Thermosynechococcus vestitus BP-1: one gene and its partner. Each later gene encodes a partner of the first gene's protein in a complex. Links are inferred from orthologs where the notes say so. Each region holds a gene or a part of one and is shown on either strand. Other genes may lie near its edges. The genes, in order: uvrB and pcrA.

What was found.
Region 2: the proteins of uvrB (region 1) and pcrA are in contact, whole or in part, in a crystal structure (PDB 7EGT), measured with the Thermus thermophilus proteins. The link is inferred for Thermosynechococcus vestitus BP-1 from one-to-one orthologs. Residues at the interface, in WP_096411307.1 of Thermus thermophilus: Glu23, Leu25, Arg26, Asp27, Gly28, Glu29, Arg30, Phe31, Arg55, Glu326, Asp327, Phe328, Glu379, Ser382, Gln383, His398, Gly400, Arg401; in WP_096412145.1 of Thermus thermophilus: His654, Arg656, Phe657, Gln666, Asp668, Glu669, Lys680, Arg681, Leu682, Ser683, Lys685, Tyr686, Ala687.

Annotation. Positions count from the first base shown.
Region 1 is NC_004113.1:2,114,870-2,118,073, forward strand. The notes cover bases 112-2,993. They hold uvrB (excinuclease ABC subunit UvrB), read left to right. Parts: upstream 112-490; coding sequence 491-2,497; downstream 2,498-2,993. Other genes in these bases: TLL_RS10295 (RNA-guided endonuclease InsQ/TnpB family protein), read left to right, coding at 112-369; apcB (allophycocyanin subunit beta), read left to right, coding at 2,655-2,993. In the rest of the region: more of TLL_RS10295, read left to right, coding at 1-111; more of apcB, read left to right, coding at 2,994-3,164. UniProt on the Escherichia coli protein: The UvrABC repair system catalyzes the recognition and processing of DNA lesions. A damage recognition complex composed of 2 UvrA and 2 UvrB subunits scans DNA for abnormalities.
Region 2 is NC_004113.1:2,572,102-2,575,446, forward strand. The notes cover bases 284-3,306. They hold pcrA (DNA helicase PcrA), read left to right. Parts: upstream 284-645; coding sequence 646-2,967; downstream 2,968-3,306. Other genes in these bases: menB (1,4-dihydroxy-2-naphthoyl-CoA synthase), read right to left, coding at 284-377; TLL_RS12515 (hypothetical protein), read left to right, coding at 3,051-3,306. Outside these bases: more of menB, read right to left, coding at 1-283; more of TLL_RS12515, read left to right, coding at 3,307-3,345. UniProt on the Escherichia coli protein: A helicase with DNA-dependent ATPase activity. Unwinds DNA duplexes with 3'-5' polarity. Translocates on single-stranded DNA with 3'-5' polarity. Initiates unwinding more efficiently from a nicked substrate than double-stranded DNA.

The DNA of each region.
Region 1 (3,204 bases):
AATGTCTCTGGAATGGTGAAGAACCGCAAACTCGCTAGAGCAATTAGCTTGCAAGGTTGGCGAGAATTCAGGGTTTTAGTTGAGGCTAAGTGCAAAAAACTAAACCGTGAGTTCATTGTCATTGATCGATGGGAGCCAACCAGTCAGACTTGCTCAAAATGCGGTTTTAAATGGGGCAAAATCGATCTATCCGTTCGCTCTGTTGTATGCATAAACTGCGGCGCAGAGCATGATAGAGACGAAAATGCCGCAAGAAACATAGAGAAAGTCGGGATAGGGCATTGCCACGACTATAAATGGACGCAGAGGGGGAGTAAGACTACTTCGGTAGCATCACCCAGTGAAGCGTCAAGAATCATCGCACTTTAGGGCGGTGAGTATGTCAACGTTTCCAGCTTGATCAGCTCTCCTGAAAAAGACTGCGGGTGGCTCCCTCCTCTGTTGCTCCGTTACCCTAAAACCTAGGAAAGAATTCTTGAGAAATTGGGCAATGACCAGCACTCCCTTCCGTATTCACGCTCCCTTTGAACCCACGGGGGATCAACCCCAAGCCATTCAAAAACTGGTTGCCGGAGTACAGGCAGGACATCGCTTCCAAACGCTGCTAGGAGCAACGGGTACAGGCAAAACCCACACGATCGCCCGCGTTATCGAGGCCCTTGGCCGCCCCACCCTTGTTTTGGCCCACAACAAAACCTTGGCGGCGCAACTGTGCAATGAACTGCGCTCATTCTTTCCCGAAAATGCCGTTGAGTACTTTATCTCCTACTACGACTACTATCAACCGGAGGCCTACATTCCCGTTACCGATACCTACATCGAAAAAAGTGCCTCTATCAATGAGGAAATTGATATGCTGCGCCACTCCGCCACCCGTTCCCTCTTTGAACGGCGGGATGTGATTGTGGTGGCCTCGATTAGCTGCATCTACGGTTTGGGAATTCCCGCAGAGTACCTAAAAGCCGCGATTCCCCTAGAGGTGGGCAGAGAAACGGAGCTGCGGCAACTGCTGCGGCAGCTCGCCACGATTCAATACACTCGCAACGATGTCGAACTGGGGCGGGGTCGCTTCCGCGTAAGGGGGGATGTGCTTGAGATTGGTCCTGCCTATGAGGATCGCATCATTCGCGTAGAGTTTTTTGGGGATGAAATTGAAGCGATTCGCTATGTCGATCCCCTGACGGGGGAAACCTTGCAAAGTGTGGAGCGCCTGAATATTTATCCGGCGAAGCACTTTGTCACCCCTGCGGAACGCCTGGAAGCGGCCTGCGTGGCCATTGAAGCGGAACTCCAAGCCCAGGTGGCTAACTTGGAAGCCCAAAATAAACTCCTTGAGGCACAACGTCTGAGTCAACGTACCCGCTATGACTTGGAAATGCTGCGGCAGGTGGGCTACTGCAACGGTGTGGAAAACTACTCCCGCCATCTCGCAGGGCGGGCAGCGGGGGAACCGCCAGAGTGTTTAATTGATTATTTTCCTGAGAATTGGCTCTTGGTGGTGGATGAGTCCCATGTAACGGTGCCACAGATTCGCGGCATGTACAATGGCGACCAAGCCCGCAAAAAAGTGCTGATCGATCACGGCTTTCGCTTGCCCAGTGCGGCGGATAATCGCCCCCTGAAGCCGGAGGAATTTTGGCAGAAGGTGCAGCAGTGCATCTTTGTTTCAGCCACGCCTGGGGATTGGGAATTGGCGGTGTCCACACAGGTAGTGGAGCAAATTATCCGTCCCACGGGGGTTGTGGATCCAGAAATTTTTGTCCGCCCCACCCAAGGGCAAGTGGATGATCTGTATGGGGAGATTCGCCTGCGGTGCGATCGCCAAGAGCGGGTGCTGGTGACCACCCTCACGAAGCGGATGGCGGAGGATTTAACTGAGTACTTCCAGGAGCGGGGGGTACGGGTGCGCTATCTGCACTCGGAAATCAACGCCATTGAGCGCATTGAGATTCTCGAAGCCCTACGCCAAGGGGACTTTGATGTCCTGATTGGGGTCAACCTGCTGCGGGAGGGATTAGATTTGCCGGAGGTGTCCCTCGTGGCGATTCTGGATGCGGATAAAGAAGGCTTCCTGCGGGCGGAGCGATCGCTCATTCAAACCATTGGCCGTGCTGCGCGGCACGTACGTGGACAGGCTATTCTCTATGCGGATACCCTCACAGAGAGTATGCAAAAAGCCATCCAAGAAACGGAGCGCCGCCGCGCCATTCAACTGGCCTACAACCAAGCCCATGGCATTATCCCCCAGCCCATTGTCAAGAAAACCAGTAACGCCATCTTGGCCTTTTTGGATGTGTCTCGCCGCCTCAACGCCGAGTCAGTGCCTGTCTTATCTTCCCAAACCCTACAGGACCTGAGCCTAGAGGACATCCCTCCACTGATCCAAGACCTTGAAGCGAAAATGAAGGCAGCTGCTCAAGAATTGGCCTTTGAGGAAGCCGCCCGCTACCGCGATCAAATTAAGCGTTTGCGCGATCGCCTTGTGGGGCACCCCTAAAATTATGAACTTTTGTAATACTTCGCAACAGTCCGTAAACGGGAGCGCAGGCGGGGAAACCCTAGCGTGGTAAGCTAAGTACGATTTTAGATCCGCACCATTTCGGCTGGCGTTCGGGTTGACGCTAGTTTTAGCAATTCTAGGAGTAAAAAAACCTATGCGTGATGCCGTCACCACACTAATTAAAAACTATGACTCCACCGGTCGCTACCTCGATCGCGATGCTGTTGACAGGTTGCGCTCCTACTTTAATTCCGGTGCGGCACGGGTGAAGGCGGCAGCAGTGATCAATGCCAATGCCGCAGCCATCGTTAAGGAAGCGGCTTCTGCCCTCTTCACCGAGCAGCCGGAACTGATTCAACCCGGCGGCAATGCCTACACCACACGCCGCTACGCCACCTGCCTACGGGATATGGACTACTACCTGCGCTATGCCAGCTATGCCATTGTGGCCGGGGATGTGGATGTCCTCAACGAGCGTGTCCTCGAAGGTTTGCGAGAAACCTACAACTCCCTTGGCGTACCCATTGGACCAACGGTGCGCGGCATTCAAATCATGAAAGAGATTGTGCGCGATCGCGTGGCCGCTGCTGGCATTGAAGACACTGGCATTGTCGAGCAGCCCTTTGACTACATGTGCCGCCAACTCAGTGAAGTGAATATCTGAAGATCCTAGGTTGGCCAAGGTAGAAGACTCTGTAACAATA
Region 2 (3,345 bases), 460 kb from region 1 along the record:
CCGCCAATGGCATAGCCGGCCACAAGGGCAATCACGACTTTGGGCAAGGAGCGAATTTGCCGTTGCAGATCCAGCACATTCAGCCGTGCCACCCCCTGCTCGTCGAGGTAACCTGCCTCACCGCGAATGCTTTGGTCACCACCCGCACAAAACGCATACTTACCATCGGTGTGGGGGCCTGCCCCCGTGAGCAAGACAACTCCAATGGTGGGATCGTTGCGGGCATCCTCAAAGGCCTGACTCATTTCAACAATGGTTTGAGGGCGAAAGGCATTGCGCTTGTGGGGGCGATTAATCGTAATTTTGGCAATGCCTGTCGTTTTGTGGTAAAGGATGTCAGTGTAGTTGTGAACCTGCCGCCAGTGGACGCTGTCCATACAGTATCATTGCTGAGGTGAATTCCTATTGTACCCTGAGGGTTCCCAGGTTGAGAGGGGGATAGCATGGCCTAACAATTGACCTGTTCCACCTGTGGAAGTCCCCAAGGGCAAGTTCACCACAGCAGCGCGCCAGAAAACCCTTGATGGTCTCTTTCCCTGAAGGCTTGATAGGAGTCCTGCAATACAAGGCGCGGAAGGCCACCAATGGGTTCCTCCGTAATCCTCAGGTATCATAAAACTCTAGGCACATGGGCATCGCAGTAGAATGGGCAGTGATTTTCTCACAGGACTCAATCCCTCACAGCGGCAGGCGGTGGAGCACTACTCGGGTCCCCTGTTGGTGGTGGCAGGGGCCGGTTCTGGGAAAACGCGCACGCTCACCTATCGAATTGCCCATTTGATTCGCCATCATCAGGTCGCACCAGAGCATATCTTGGCGGTGACGTTTACCAATAAGGCCGCCCGCGAGATGAAGGAGCGGATTGAAACCCTTTTTAGCCAAGAGATGGCCCAGCAACTCTACGGCAGAGACTGGCTGGATCTGTCCCCTGCAGAACAGCGGCGGGTGCGATCGCGCGTCTATCACACCTACACCCAGCCCCTATGGATTGGCACCTTCCACAGCCTGTGTGCTCGACTCCTGCGCTTAGAAATTGAGGCCTATCAACATCCCCAAGGGTATCGCTGGACGCGGCATTTCACAATTTTTGATGAGTCGGACGTCCAAAGCCTAATTAAGCAAATTGTTACCGGTGAACTCAATCTCGATGAGCGCAGGTATGATCCGCGTGCTATCCGCTACAAAATTAGCCATGCCAAAAACCGCGGACTCAGCCCAGATCAATTGGCGCAGGAACAGCGATCGCCTGCTGGCCGTGTAGCAGCAGAGGTTTATCGTTGCTATGAAGCCGCTCTTGCCAAGAATAATGCCCTGGATTTTGATGATTTAATTTTGCGAACCGTGCATCTGCTGCAACAGCGCCCTGAGCGTCTTGACTATTGGCATCAGCAGTTCCAGCATATCCTGGTGGATGAGTACCAAGATACCAACCGCACCCAATACGATTTCATTCGGCTGTTGGCCACCAATGGCACTCCCCCCCAAGAGTTTCGGAATTGGGGCAATCGCTCAATTTTTGTCGTGGGTGATGTGGATCAATCCATCTATTCATTTCGCTGCGCTGATTTCACAATCCTGATGAATTTCCAGCAGGATTTTGGCGATCGCCTACCCGATCAGCAGACCCGCACCATGATCAAGTTGGAAGAAAACTATCGCTCCGTCGCCAACATTTTGCAGGCCGCCAATTATCTCATTGAGCACAACAGTGAACGCATTGATAAAGTGCTACGTCCCACCAAGGCTCCTGGTCCCCCCATTCACTGTGAGTGTTGCGACACCGAAACCGATGAAGCCTATTTCATTACCCAACAGATTAAGGCCTTGGGCAGTCAATCCCTCGAGCCCCAGTGGGGACGGTTTGCGATTCTCTACCGTACCAATGCCCAATCTCGCCCCTTTGAGGAGGCTTTAGTTCGCGCAAATATCCCCTACACCGTGGTCGGTGGCCTCAAGTTCTATGAGCGCAAGGAAGTCAAGGATATTCTCGCCTACCTGCGCCTGCTGCAAAACCCTCAAGACACCGTGAGTCTGCGGAGAATTATTAATATTCCACGACGCGGCATTGGTAAAACCAGTTTGGATCGCCTCAGTGACGCTGCCCAAACCCTTGGCATTTCCCTGTGGGACTTAATTGCTGATACTGAATCTATGACACCGTTGGCGGGGCGAGCCAGCCGGGCAGTGCAGCAGTTTGTGACCCTCATAACTCGCCTGCGATCGCTAGTGGACGATATTGAACTCCCTGAACTGGTGAAAACCGTGATTGAAGAGACAGGCTACCGCCGCGAACTGGAAAACGAAGGCACCGACGAAAGCTTAGAGCGACTGCAAAACCTGATGGAACTGGTCAACGCTGCCCAGCAATTTAGCGAAGACAATGAGGGGGCCAGCCTCAGCGATTTTCTCAACAGTTCTGCCCTTGCCTCAGATTTGGATACCTTGCAAGAGGGAGAGGGGGTTGTCTCCCTAATGACCTTACATGCTGCCAAGGGACTGGAATTTCCCGTTGTCTTTTTAGTGGGGATGGAGCAAGGACTGTTTCCCAACTTCCGCAGTCTCAACGACCCCATGGCCCTAGAAGAGGAACGCCGCCTCTGCTATGTGGGCATTACCCGTGCCCAGGAGCGCCTCTTTCTCACCTTTGCCCAAAGCCGTCGTCTCTACGGTGGCAGGGAAGACACAATGCCATCGCAATTTCTGACGGAGCTACCCCCAGAACTGCTCACGGGGAATGTTCAACGACGCCCCCCAAGGACCGCTGTCACGACGGTATCCCCGTCGCGGTTGAGCAAGGCTGCGGCCTCTCCTTGGCGGGTGGGCGATCGCATTCTCCATCCCGTCTATGGCGAAGGGGAAATTACCCATGTCTTTGATACTGGTCCGAAACTCTCCTTGGCTATTCGTTTCCCACGTCGCGGGCAAAAGGTCGTTGATCCCCGGCTGACACCCCTTGAGCGGTTGTAAATCGAGCACCCCTTTGGGGATCTTCAGGCTGATTGCATGAAGTCCTGTTGCAGAATCCGCTTGTTTGGCTAGAATTCAGACTTTTGGAGCGTCATGATCAGCATGAACGGACAGGAGCTGCCAACCGCATGATGATTACAGCAACACTGCTTGCCCTCAGCGCTGGGGTGCACAGCCCCGCTATCCAACTGCCCGCAATCGTTGCTCAGCGGGCACAGCCTACAGGAATCACCTTCTACGCCGATAGAGGGGAGGGGCTATTTCGCATCCATGGCCGTCGGAGGCAAAAAGTAACGTTTATGAGTATTGTCATTGATCCGCAAAAGGTGGCGGATATCAATATGCAACTCGCGGATGGCCACTCTATTGGCTTCTCTG